2 linked regions of the Luteolibacter yonseiensis genome follow. The protein of the gene in region 1 interacts with the protein of each later gene in a pairwise test. Links are inferred from orthologs where the notes say so. Each region holds a gene or a part of one and is shown on either strand. Other genes may lie near its edges.

Region 1 (6,894 bases):
ATGGCGGCATCTGCCAATACACGGGCCGCAAGCTCGCGCCCGGTGAGGGCAATATCGACCACGTCATTCCCCGTTCCCGCGGCGGGGCGTCGTCTTGGGAGAACTGCGTGTTGTCCCATCGCTCGGTGAATGAGAAAAAGGCGGACCGCCTGCCCCACGAGGCGGGACTGCACCTGCTGCGGAAACCGAACGCGCCGCGAGCCCTTCCCGCCACCGTGTTGATCAAGAATCACCACGGCATCCGCGATTGGCAGAGGTTCCTCGCTCCGTTCAGCGGGCATGCCGCGTGAGGAGCGGTTTCTATTCCGCTCCTTGTGTGACCGGGACATTCCTCCCCTCCCCTCGTCAGATCCCGCCGGACATTCGCTCCGGCGGGATCCGACCGCATGGGTGAACAAGCTCCGGCGCTATTGCCAAGCCGCCGAATGTCTGCCAACTCTGGTCCATGCATTTACCTCGCCGTTTTTCCCTGCTCGGGTGCGCTGTGCTCGTTTCCACCGTCGGCTTGGCCGCTGCGGAGGATTTCTCATTCGACACCCTGCGCGCGAAAGCCCGGAAAATGGCGGCGGAACCCTATGCCGCTCCGAAGCTCGAACTGGCGGATTTCTGGAAAAAACTGACCTACGACCAGCACCGTGACATCCGTTTCAAAATGGAGTCCGGGCTGTGGGCGGAGGAAAAGGAGCCGTTTTCCATCGATTTCTTCCACCCCGGTTGGACGGCGAAGAAGATGGTGACGATCCACGAGGTGGTGGACGGCAAGGCCGGGCCGTTGGTTTTCGATCAAAAACTGTTCGACTACGGGAAACAGAAGATCCCTGCCGGGACACCCTCGCCACAGGGTTACGCCGGGTGGCGGGCGCGCACCCATCTGAACACGGCGGACTACATGGACGAGTTCCTCGTTTTCATGGGAGCGAGTTATTTCCGTGCGATCCCGAAGGACGCCCCATACGGACTTTCCGCCCGCGGACTCTCGATCAACAGCGGCCTGCCGGGCGTGCCGGAAGAGTTTCCAGACTTCTCGGAATTCTATCTGGAAAAGCCGGCGATGGATTCGAAGTCCATGCGCGTGAGCGCGTTGCTCACCGGCGAGAGTGTGGCGGGAGCCTACCAGTTCACCATCACTCCCGGCGTGGAAACCGTGGTGGAGGTGACGGCGGAACTCACGCTTCGCAGGCCGGTCGCGCAACTCGGTCTGGCTCCCTTTTCGTCGATGTATTGGTTTGGCGAGGGGACCCACCCGAAGCCGCTGGATTTCCGCCCGGAGGTCCACGACAATGACGGATTGCTGATGGAACTCGGCAGCGGCAACCTCCACTACCGCCCGCTGGAAACAACCAAGGACCAGTTCCGCCACTGCGTCTTCACCATGGAGAAGCCGCGCTCCTGGTCACTGCTGCAGCGGGATCGGTCGTTCGCCTCCTATCAGGACCCGGAGGCGCTTTACCACAACCGCCCGAGCGTGAGGGTCGAGCCGGTCGAGGGATTCGATTTCGGCAAACTCCACCTCATTGAAATGCCGACCAAGGACGAGACGGACGACAACGTGATCCTTCTGTGGGAGCCCACCCCCGGACTTGAAGTCGGCAAGCCCTACAAATTCCATTACCGCCTGCGCTGGATGCGTGATCCCAAGCCATCGGGAATCTTCACCGTCCGCGCGACCCGCCACGGCACGCCGGTTCAAAAGCCGGATCAGGTGCTGATGGCCATCGATTTCGCAAAACCGCTCAACCCCGAACTCAAGGTGGGTGATCCGAAATGGGATGACATTTCCAAGCTGAAGCCCGTCGTGACCATCAATCAAAAATCCGTGAAACTCCTGCACGTCGGCCTCTCCGACCTCAGCATGCCGAACGTGGACGATCTTCCCGCCGGTCTCGGCCGGAGCGACAAGCTCCACATGCCGCAGGTGCTGCGCGCGTTTTTCGTCTGCGAACCACCCAAGGACCTGGCGGACATGGACATGACATGCGAGCTCCAGGACGAGACCGGCAAGTGCGTGTCCGAGCGGTGGGTGTATCTGTGGAAGAAGTGAGCCGGTGTTTGAGGAACAGTTTGTTTTGGTTAAATAATCATAATTAGAATAATTCTTGATATTGATCGCGACGGTCCTACTTTGCCGCCGCGATGGTCAACCCAAACCCCGAATTTTCTGCCGAAACCGAGATCCCTGAGGAGATCTCCGGTCTCCGCATGACGCGCCAGCGCCAGGAGGTTTACCGCATCCTCATGCAGGAGCGGAACCACCCGACAGCGAACGACGTTTTCATGCGGGTCAAGGACCGCTTGCCAAACATCTCGCTTGCAACGGTTTACAACTGTCTCGAGGCGTTGGTCCAGCACGGCATCATCCGTCAGGTGAACTTCGAGCGCTCGTCATCCCGCTACTGCTCGAATCTTCAGGAGCACGGACACTTCCATGACAAGAGCACGGGAGTCATCCATGACGTCGTTTTCAAGCCCGGCATCAATCTCACCGATGTGCTCGACCTCCCGCCCGGAGCCCTCGTCGAGGACGTCGAAATCACGTTGCGTGGCAAGATCGCCACCGCCTGAACCTCTATTCCTTACCAATCTTTTCCAAAAAATGAGCCTGCAAATCACCAATCTCCACGCCACCCTCGAAGATGGCACTGAAATCCTCAAGGGGGTCAACCTGACCATCCCGAAAGGCGAAGTCCACGCCATCATGGGACCCAACGGATCCGGAAAATCCACCCTTTCCAAGGTCATTTCCGGTCACGAGAGCTACGTCGTCACCGGAGGTTCCGTGACCCAGGACGGTGAGGAGATTTTGGGCAAATCCATCGACGAGCGTTCGCGCGGCGGCATTTTCCTCGCCTTCCAATATCCGTCCGAGGTTCCCGGTGTCTCGAATGCGAACTTCATCCGCGCCGCGTTGCAGGCCCGCCTCCCGAAAGGCCAGGAGATCGACGCCGTCGCTTATTACAAGAATCTCTATTCGAAAATGGACCACCTTGAGATGGACCGGAAGTTCACCGCCCGTGCCGTGAACGAAGGCTTTTCCGGAGGCGAGAAAAAGCGCAACGAGATCCTCCAGATGATGATGCTCGAGCCCGAATACTGTATTCTCGATGAGACGGACTCCGGTCTCGATATCGACGCGCTCAAGATCGTCGCCAAAGGCGTGAATGCCATGCGCTCGCCGGAGCGCGGCATGCTTCTCATCACCCACTACCAGCGCCTTCTCGACTACATCAAGCCGGATTACGTCCACGTCATGGCGGAAGGAAGGATCGTCCGTTCCGGTGGCCCCGAGCTCGCTCTGGAACTGGAAAAAGACGGCTACGAATTCCTCAAGGAGCCCGCATTGGCCTGAGATTCCTAAATTTACGAACATCATGTCCTACGACACCACAGACGTTCTTGACCACGAAACCCGCGAGGCGATCGACATCGACCGCACGAAGGGTGACTTCACCTTCCCGGAGCGCAACAAATTCGACGCCGGGCGCGGACTGACCGCCGCGACCATCGACTACATTTCCGATGTCAAAAACGATCCGGACTGGGTGCGTGAATTCCGCCACAAGGCGCTGAAGACCTTCGAGGAAAAGCCGATGCCCACCAACTGGGCGACGAAGGATCTGGAAAACATCAACTTCGATGAGATCCGTTACTATCTTTCGGACGGAGAAAAGCCGAAGCGTTCGTGGGATGACGTCCCCGCGGATGTCTTGGAAACCTTCGAGCGTCTCGGCATCCCCCAGCAGGAGCGCGCGTTCCTCGCCGGCGTGGAGGCGCAGTTCGACTCGGAAGCCGCTTATTCGAACGTCAAGGAAGAGCTCACCAAACAAGGGGTGATCTTCGTGAATTCGACAGAAGGCCTGAAGGAGCATGAGGAAATCTTCCGCCCCTATTTCGGCAAGGTCATCCCTACCGGCGACAACAAGTTCTCCGCTTTGAACTCCGCCGTTTTCTCCGGTGGTTCGTTCATCTACATCCCGAAAGGACTCAAGCTCAAGCAACCGCTGCAGGCCTATTTCCGCATCAATTCGGAAAACTTCGGCCAGTTCGAGCGCACGCTCATCATCGCCGACGAAGGTGCGGAACTGATGTACATGGAAGGCTGCACCGCGCCGAAGTTCGAGACCGCCACGCTGCACTCCGCCGTTGTGGAACTCGTCGCGCTCAAGGGGGCGAAGATCCAGTACGTCACGGTTCAGAACTGGTCTTCAAATGTCTTCAACCTCGTCACCAAGCGCGGCCTGGCGATGGAGGATGCCGAAGTCCGCTGGATCGACTGTAACATCGGTTCACGCCTCACGATGAAATACCCGGGCGTGATCATGAAGGGCAAACGTGCCCGTGGTGAGGTCATTTCCATCGCCCTCGCGAACACCGGCCAGCATCAGGACACCGGCGCGAAGATGATCCACGCCGCCGATGACACGACCTCCAACGTCGTTTCCAAATCCATCTCCGTCGGGGAAGGACGCTCCACCTACCGTGGCCAGGTCCACATTCCGAAGCACCTCAAGGGCTGCAAAAACAACACCGAGTGCGACGCCCTGCTCATCAACAGCAACAGCCGCACCGACACCTACCCGGCCATCACGGTAAAAGGCAACCGCCACGCCACGCAGCACGAGGCGTCCGTCAGCCAGGTTTCGGATGACATGCTTTTCTACATGCAGCAGCGCGGCCTCAGCGAAGGACAGGCCATGTCCCTCGCGGTGAACGGATTCATCAACGACCTCGTCCGTGAGTTCCCGATGGAATACTCCGTCGAACTCAAGCGGCTCATCGATTTGGAAATGGAAGGCTCCGTCGGCTGATGCCATCCCAGAATCGACCAAATATTCCAGCTCCACTTTTCCCATGCCCGCCGTGCTCGAAAACATTTCCTCACTTCTCGAAACCGCTCCCGCAACACCGGCTTACCTGCCCGCCTGGTTCGCAACCCGCCAGCAGGCCGCCTGGCAGCGTTTCCTCGCCACTCCCGCTCCGAAGCGCGGGGACGAAACCTGGCGCTTCTCCAGCATCAAGCAGCTGGACTTCTCCAGCTTCCGGAAGGCGCCCGCCGCCGGAGTGAACGACCTCATCGCCCGCTCGACCGGACTCGAGGCTCCTGCTGCGAAACTCATTTTTGTGAATGACGAACTGGTGCACGTGGAGTCGCATCTTCCGGAGGGCGTCATCTGCCTCCCCCTTGCTGAAGCGCTCGTTTCCCACAGCGACCTCGTTCAGGCTCATTTCATGAAACAGGAGACGCGTCTCGGTTCCGCCAAGTTCGCCGCGCTGCATGAAGCCTCCCTCACGAACGGTCTCTTCGTTCATGTGTCGGACAAGACCGAGGTGGAAGGAACCATCGAGATCCACCACTGGATCGCGGGTGAGAACACCGTCATCTTCCCGCACACGCTTGTCGTCACCGGGAAGAGCTCGAAGGTCCGTGTCGTCGATATCTTCCGCTCCGCCGAGGACATCCAGCCGGGGCTCGCCATCGCTTTCAACGATCTCTGCGCCGGCCAGAACTCGAAGCTCGACTACGTCGCCATCCAGGCGTTCAACGAGGTCACCCGCGTCATCCAGATCAACGAGACCGCGACCTTCCGTGACGCGTCGGCCACCAGCCTCCTCCTCAACACCGGAGCTTCGTGGGCGCGCAACGAATCCCTTTCCCGCCTCGAAGGGCCGGGTTCGCGTTCGGACATGCTTTCCGTGAGCATTCCGGCCCACGAACAGGAATACGACCAGCGCACCTTCCAGCACCACGTCTCGGAAGGCGCCTATTCGGACCTGCTCTACAAGAATTCGCTCTACGATGAATCCCGTACCATTTTCTCCGGGCTCATCTTCGTGGACGAGGGAGCGCACCACACCGACGCCTACCAGACCTGCCGGAACCTGCTGATGAGCGACACCTGCGAGGCGAACTCCATGCCGGGCCTTGAGATCAATGCCGACCAGGTGAAGTGTTCGCACGGCAGCACCTCCTCGCAGATCAGCGATGAGGAGATCTTCTACCTCCGCGCCCGGGGCATCCCTCCGGTGAACGCCCGCCAGCTCATCGCCCGCGGATTTTCGGTGGATGTGCTGGAGCGTTTGAAAAACGACGAGATCGAGGAACTCGTCCTCAGGTTCATCGACGAGAAATTCGCCCACATCGCTTCGTTCGTCGCTTGAGCGAACTGGCGCGTGGACATCCGGGCGGTGTCTTCCTATGATTGCCGCCGTGAAACTCGTGACGGGCATCGCCTGCATCCTGGGCACCGCGTTGCCCGGGGCGGTCGATCCACGGGTTGAATTCGCGTTCGGCGTGCTGGAGGAACAGCGCGGAATGGATTCCGCGCCGGAGCATTTTGAAAAAGCCCGCCTGGCGGATCCCCTAGCCGTGCCCTTGGTGGAGCGTGGGGTAAGCCGGCGGCTCGAAGCGGGGGACCGGGCGGCGGCGGTGAAACTTTTCCGGGATCTCGCAACCGCCCGCCCGGACGACCTGGAGGTGCAACTGCTCTTTGCCGATTTCCTGACGCAGCAGGGGAAAGGGGACTCGCTCGCTACGAAACTTGCGACCGACGCTCTTGAAAACGCTCTGAAAAAGAACGCCGGGAATCCGCAGGTAATCCAGCGGCTCCACCCGATCTATCAGGCCGCGAACCGGACCGCGGATGCCGCCGCCCTGCTTGACCTGCTCACTCCCGACGATCCTGAATCCGCCTTGCTTTACGCCTCCCTCAGCCGGAGCGTGGTCGAGGGGGAGGAGGATGCCAGACGCGGGAAGCTTGACCGGCACTATCTCTCCGCCACCGCTGCTCATCCGGAGGACGCCACATTGGCCCGCGCGGCGTCGGAATATTTCCGTGAGAGCGGCAGGATGGACCTGGCCGTGTCATTGCTTGAGAAACATGTCGCTGCCGCACCCGC
Region 2 (6,625 bases), 960 kb from region 1 along the record:
CGGAATGAAACTGTGCAGCGGCGTGTCGATGGAGGACGCGCGCGGGTTCAGGTTGAAGGTGGCGTGGGTGTACATGCCGACCATTTCGTCCTCGGCGGGAGACTTGAGCCCCTTGTCCTCGCGGGCGCCGTAAAGGTTCTGGAGATCGAGCAGCTTCTGCTGGTAGAGGGACGAGAAGTTTTCACGGGTGCTGGTGCGGAGGTCTCCGCCGGAGCCTTTCACCCACAGCACTTCAACCGGCTGCCCGGTGAGAGGATCGGTTTCCGTCGCCTTGGAAGAGGTGTTTCCACCACCGGTGTTGGTGATGCGCTGGTCGCTTCCCAGAAGGTTCGAGCGGTAGGCGAGGCGGTCGACCGCATTGAGGGGGGCGGCTTTCGCATCGTCCCAAAGGTAGTTCACGTATTTGTAGGATTTCATGTGATTCAGGTTTGAGCCGCTTGGCGTGAGGCGGCTTTGTTTTTATGGGAATTCATTGACAAGTCAAACCATTTCCCAATCATTCCCAAGCAAACAAAGAAATAACCGAATCATGCTTGCCATTGATCGCCAACGCCGAATCCTCGAACTCCTCCAAGCCAGCGGCTCCCTGCGCACCATTGAGACCGCGGCGGAATTGGGCGTGACGGACGAGACCGTTCGGAAAGACTTCGAGTTGCTCGAGAAACGCGGCGAACTGATGCGCACTCACGGCGGAGCCAGCCGTCCGGAAAAGAACCAGGGCGAGCTGCCGTTCACCGAACGTCAGGCCGTCCGCCGTGAGGAGAAGCGCATCATCGCGCGCCTCGCCGCAAGCCGCATCCAGGCGAATGAAACCATCTTTCTGGATGCGAGCTCCACCGTTCTGACACTCACCGAGTTCCTGCCCGATCTGCCACTCACGATCCTGACCAACGCGCTCAATGTTTTCACCGCGCTGTCGGACAGGCCGAACATCGACCTCATCTGCACCGGCGGCCTGTTCGATCCCAAGTCCCGCTCGTTCATCGGCCTGACAGCGGAAAAATCCCTGCAACGTTACAACATCCACCGCATGTTCTTCTCCGGGAACGGCATCCATCCCGAGCGTGGCATCAGCGAGAGCAACGCCCGGCAGGCGGCTTTCAAGGAACGGGTCGTGGAGAATGCGGAGGATGTCGTATTCCTGGCAGACCACTCCAAACTGGGGAAAAAGTCGGCGTTTTTCTTCGCGGACGTGGCGCACTTGGACTGCCTTGTCACCGACCCCGCCGCCGATCCCGATTTCATCCGCCAGCTCCGGGAATCCGGAGTGGAGGTCATGCAGGGCGATTGATTTTTTTACTTCAAGGCCGCTTCCATCACCGGATCCTTCCATTCCTCGATGACCTTCCGCTCGTCGGGCGCGAGCGAGTTGATCTGGCAGCGTTTCACGAAATTCGTCCGGCTGGTATCGTCGATCTTCACCACCACATCCGGCGTGATACCCTTGTGATGAGGAGTATTCCCCGACGGAGTATGATAGGTCGCGATGGTGAGGCGCAGCGCGGTGCCGCCCCCCATGGGGATGATGTTCTGCACCGACCCCTTGCCGTAACTCAGCTCTCCTACGATTCTCGCACGCTTCAGGTCCTGGAGCGCGCCTGCCGTGAGCTCGGAAGCCGAGGCGGACATCCGGTCGATGAGCACCGTCACGGGGTATTCACGCTTGCGGCGCTGCCTGTCCGGAGTCCGCATCGGCTCCGATTCCCCTTCCCGCCCCCGGGTGGTGACGACAGCGGTGTCCGGCGGCAGAAAAAGGCCGAGGATTTTCACGGTTTCGTCCAGGCTGCCTCCGCCGTTCTCCCGGAGGTCGAAGATGAGGGATTTCATGCCGTTGTCTTCCAGCTCATCAAGCGCCGCTTCCATCTCGCGGGCGCAACCGCCGCCGAAGGTGGCGAGCCGGACGTAACCGACGCCCGCCTCCTTGTTCCACATCTTCGTCTCCGCGACGGATCGCTGGTCCACCACGCGATGCACCAGTTTCACTTCAAGAGGCTGGGGCGCGGCGGGGGATTTCACAAGCAGCCTGCTGGTTTCCCCACCATGGCCATGGAGCTGGCCCAGAAGATCAGACAAATCCACCCCCTGCGTTTTCCGCCCGTTGATTTCCAAAAGTCCCGATCCCGGAAGCACTCCCGCCCCCGCCGCCGCACCCAGTGGAGCAACGGAGGAGATGTAAGGCCCGTCGTCACGCAGGCCCAGCGTGATTCCGAGTGATGGCAATTCGGGATTCAGGTCTTTGTCCGTCTCCATCTGCCGCGCCATTTCCGGATGGATGAACGAAGAATGCGGATCGAGACTGCCGAGCATCCCTTCCAAGGCGTGGTTGACGAGTCGTTCGTAGGCGAGCTTGTCCACGTCCGGGTGGCGTTTGCGAACCGCCTCCAGAACCTCCACAAAGCGCTCGATGGCAGGATAGGCGGCTTCGTCGGCATCAGGCGGGACGGAAGATCCCGCGAAGGCGAGCGAACTGATTCCGCAGAGCAGGCAGACGAATTTCATGCGGCAGCGGTAACATTTGCGTGAGGCGGAGACAGAGAAAAATCGCCCGCCAAGAGAGTGATAATCAGTTTGTGAAGCAGATTCTTTTTTTTGTTTTCGGTTGCGGTGGAGCGCATGGGGAGTAATCTCTTCCCGACTGCTGTGTGCGCCTATTTTGGTAGCTCGCCCGGACCGATATGATTGAAACGGGGTCATCTCCCGTTGGACAACGTCATGCCTTTCAGGAAGACGGAAACCCAATGGACGACCCCACTTATTGAGTTTACGGAACGTGGCTCATAGCGCCAACGACGGCACAGCGGTTTTCTTTTTTCCAAGGTCGATTTCCTTGCGCGCTGCGCCCGAGGACCACATCTTCCGCGCGTGATGCGATTTGCGGTGCTGGGAAGCGGGAGCGGAGGAAATGCGGCGGTCGTCGAGTGCGGCGGCCTGCGCCTGATGATCGACGCCGGATTGAGCGCCAAGCAGTTGTCGGCCCGGCTGCAAAGCGTCGGGATTGATCCGAAATCCCTGGATGGAATCCTGCTCACTCACGAACACGGCGATCACGTCCGTGGCCTGAAGGTCTTTCTCAAGCAAAACCCGATCCCTGTTTACACCACCCCGGCCACCGCAAGGGTTGTGCGGGAAACTGGAATCGACGGCGGAACGTGGAAATTTTTCGAAGCAGGCCAGGCCTTCACGCTGGGTGGCATCTCGGTGGAAACCTTCGCGATCCAGCACGACGCGGTGGACCCGGTGGGGTTCGTCCTTGGGGATCAATCGCGCCGCCTGGGGTTCCTGTCCGATGCGGGATTCGTCACCCGCAGCATGACCGAACGCTTGCGCGGACTGGCGGGGCTGTTTGTCGAGGCGAACTATGACGAAGGGCTGCTGGAGGCCGACACCAAGCGTCCGTGGTCCATCAAACAACGCATCAGTTCCCGCCACGGACACTTGTCCAACACCCAGGTGACCGAACTCATCCGGGAGATCTCCCACCCCGCTCTCGGGCGCGTGGTGCTCGGGCATCTCAGTTCGGATTGCAACACGCCGGACATCATCCTCAACCGGTTGCGCGCCTGCCTTGGAGAACTGGGACACGGTCATGTGGGCCTGCATTGCGCGGGCCAGCATGAACCGTCGGATTGGTTTGATTTCTGATGGTGGAAATCGCCTGACGGAGGCTGACAGGAATGGCATTGCCCATTCCGTTGAATAGTGGAACCTGATTCACCCCGATGAAAGCCCTGCCCCTCACGCTGATCGTTCTTTCTCTCCTCGCAGTCTGTGGCTGGGTGATGAGGCAACCCGCGGCGGTTTCGGAAAAATCCGGCACCCTGCCGACATCTCCTGTTCCTACCCCGCCCATTCCCGCACCTGATTATCGGTCCGGCCTCGCCACACCGGACGGGATCGGGAAATTCTTCCATGGCCGGGAAATCGCGAAGGTCATGGGTCACCCGGCCATCGGTTGGCTGGAGAGGGAGAACCGCGAGGATGAGGAGGCTCCCACAAAAGCCATCGCCGCCCTCGACCTGGCACCGGACGCCGTCATCGCGGACATTGGTGCCGGCTCCGGTTACTACTCGTTCCGGATTTCCCCCAAAGTCCCGCAAGGGAAGGTGATGGCGGTGGACATCCAGCAGGAGATGCTGGATTTCCTTGGAAAACGATCGGCGGAGCTACGGATCACCAACGTAGTCCCGCATCTGGGAACGGTGGATGACCTGAAGCTTCCGGCGGATTCGCTGGATGCGGCGTTGATGGTGGATGCCTACCACGAGTTTTCACACCCTGCGGAAATGCTCGCATCGCTCCTGAAATCCATGAAACCGGGCGGCAGGCTGTTCCTGCTGGAGTTCCGTGGGGAAGATCCCCGCGTGCCGATCAAGGAACTTCACAAGATGACCGAAGCCCAGGCACGCCTGGAGTTGGAGTCCGCAGGCTTCCGTTTCGTGTCGAACAGGCGTCACCTGCCGTGGCAGCACTTCATGGTTTTTGAACGGCCCCGTCCTTGAAGACCGGAAAACCGGCTCCCGGGCGGAGTTTTTCAGGCGGCTCGATCTGGAACGCATTCCCGTCGGGAGTCTGGTAAGCCACGTAGCCGATGGGGATCACCGTCAGTAACAACGCGGGTTCGTCATCGCGGATGATCTTGGAAATGTGGACGACCGCCGCGCAATTCGGGCTCTTTTTCACACTCAGAAGCTCGCCCGGCTTGAACGATGAAGCGGCATCCGCCTGCGGAGTCGGGAAAATATACTCGATGAACACCGGATACGGATTCGGCTTCGTAAAATCGTCCGGTTTCACCATGGCCTGGGCGCGGACGGCGATTCCGGGATTGAAGAAATCCGACGGCCCCATCTTTCTCACCGCCTCGATCTGATAGTCCCCTTCCACGTAGGTCAGGAGCAGCGGACGGTCGAAATTAGTGAGATAGTTCCGCATCAGGAGCGAGTTCGCCTTGAGACGCACATCCTCCGTGTAGCCGAAATAGCGCTGGTAGAGTTCCTTCGGGGAGAGGCCGCTGCCGTTCGGCACCTCGGTGATCGGATATTTCTTGAGGACGGGAAGCCGCCCTAATTTCCCCAGAATCTGATAGTTCCGGGGGATCTCGGGATTTTGGAAGACATGCAGGCAGACGAACCAACTGACGATGGCGAAGCAGAGTGCGAGGGCGTTTGCCAACAGCCACCAGAAATAAGCGGGCCGGCTCGGAGGCGGTTCTTCTACGTTGCGGGGCACGGAAAGATCGGAGTTCAGGGTGTGCCGCAAGCTTCACCGTCCGCCACGGCGTTCTGACCGGGTTCGTCACCAGCCGCCTCGAATGACGTGCCGCAGCCGCAGGATCGGGCGGCGCGGGGGTTGTGGATCTTGAACCCCGCATCGGTCAGATCGTCCGAAAAATCGATTTCACACCCCCGCAGATGGTCGAAACTGTCCGCGGCGACGATCACACGGGCGGCGCCGTCCTCGACGATTTCATCGCCCGGTTCGGGATCCTCCACCTTCATCTCATATTGCCAACCGGCGCAACCGCCGCGCCGCACCGCGAGACGCAGGCCGGCTTGTGGGGACTTCGCCCGGCTCGCGAGCAGGTTGCCGAGTTCTTCGACGGCTTTGGGAGTGAGTGTGATCATGTGCGCGGACGGACGTTAATTGCATTCCCGGAGATTTGAAACTGGAAATCTGAAACAGATGACCCAGTATCGTTCATTAATGAATGGTGACGTGAACGCACCCGCCCGGACGAGCGGGCCGCGCCTATCCGATTTTCCTACCAGATCAATTCAAAAGAAAGGTCTTGACGGGAAATCTCTTCGCCTCTTCATTCCGCCCGCCCGTGATTTTTCGCAGAGCCCCTAGAATAGGTGGGGTGTAGCCTAATTTTTGATTCAATCTCATTCCATCCATGTCTTCATCCAAACCTTCTCCGAAGAAAACCGCCGCAAAACCCCAGGTAAATGTTCCGAAGGCCGCTGCTCCCAAGGAGATCGCTAAAGACGCGAAAGCGAAAAAGCCGGTGGTGGTGGTGCCCGCTCCCAAGGCGGCCGCGGCCAAGCCGGCGGCGAAACCCGCTCCCGTCGTGAAGGCAGCGCCGAAGCCGGTGGTCAAGGCTCCGGCCAAGCCGATGGTGGCCGCCAAACCCAAGGTCGCCGAAAAGGCGGCTCCGGCACCAGCCGCCAAGCCAAAAAAGGATGCCAAGGAGAAGGAAAAGGAAGTCGTCGTCACCAAGGCCGAGCCCAAGGCGGCCAAGAGCGCCGAGGCCAAGCGCCGCATCGACACGCCTGAAATCCAGGAAAAGATCCGCGAGCTCATCAAGCTCGCCAAGGAACAGGACTACCTGACCTACGACGACATCAACGAGATTCTTCCCAACGACCTTGTCGATCCCGATGACGTCGAGGCCATCATGGAGCGTCTGCGCAACATGGAGTTCGACATCATCGACGCCTCCGAGGTGGACCGCTATAAGGACAAGAAGCGCGATGAGGGCGATGGCGACGAGGAGGACGTCAAGGCGGACCAGAAGCTCGATATCCTCGACGACCCGGTGCGGATGTACCTCAAGCAGATGGGCCAGGTCCCCCTGCTCACCCGTGAGCAGGAAGTTGAAATTTCCAAGCGCATCGAGGACGCG

The links.
Region 2: the proteins of sufB (region 1) and JIN84_RS14325 interact in binary tests that used the Escherichia coli proteins (3 or more experiments, as listed by UniProt). The link is inferred for Luteolibacter yonseiensis from one-to-one orthologs.

What each region holds. Positions count from the first base shown.
Region 1 is NZ_JAENIK010000011.1:118,615-125,508, forward strand. The notes cover bases 2,627-5,586. They hold sufB (Fe-S cluster assembly protein SufB), read left to right. Parts: upstream 2,627-3,368; coding sequence 3,369-4,805; downstream 4,806-5,586. Other genes in these bases: sufC (Fe-S cluster assembly ATPase SufC), read left to right, coding at 2,627-3,346; JIN84_RS10235 (SufB/SufD family protein), read left to right, coding at 4,849-5,586. Outside these bases: JIN84_RS23385 (hypothetical protein), read left to right, coding at 1-129; JIN84_RS22990 (HNH endonuclease family protein), read left to right, coding at 66-290; JIN84_RS10215 (OpgD/OpgG family glucan biosynthesis protein), read left to right, coding at 446-2,041; JIN84_RS10220 (Fur family transcriptional regulator), read left to right, coding at 2,200-2,562; more of sufC, read left to right, coding at 2,594-2,626; more of JIN84_RS10235, read left to right, coding at 5,587-6,156; JIN84_RS23390 (tetratricopeptide repeat protein), read left to right, coding at 6,206-6,894. UniProt on the Escherichia coli protein: The SufBCD complex acts synergistically with SufE to stimulate the cysteine desulfurase activity of SufS. The SufBCD complex contributes to the assembly or repair of oxygen-labile iron-sulfur clusters under oxidative stress.
Region 2 is NZ_JAENIK010000011.1:1,083,353-1,089,977, reverse strand. Bases 3,935-6,625 are described here. They hold JIN84_RS14325 (HesB/IscA family protein), read right to left. Parts: upstream 5,625-6,625; coding sequence 5,244-5,624; downstream 3,935-5,243. Other genes in these bases: rpoD (RNA polymerase sigma factor RpoD), read left to right, coding at 5,897-6,625; JIN84_RS14330 (hypothetical protein), read right to left, coding at 4,471-5,229; JIN84_RS14335 (class I SAM-dependent methyltransferase), read left to right, coding at 3,935-4,499. Outside these bases: JIN84_RS14355 (bifunctional rhamnulose-1-phosphate aldolase/short-chain dehydrogenase), read right to left, coding at 1-417; JIN84_RS14350 (DeoR/GlpR family DNA-binding transcription regulator), read left to right, coding at 530-1,291; JIN84_RS14345 (S41 family peptidase), read right to left, coding at 1,297-2,499; JIN84_RS14340 (MBL fold metallo-hydrolase), read left to right, coding at 2,866-3,642; more of JIN84_RS14335, read left to right, coding at 3,720-3,934. UniProt on the Escherichia coli protein: Member of gene cluster sufABCDSE that mediates iron-sulfur cluster assembly under oxidative stress and iron limitation conditions.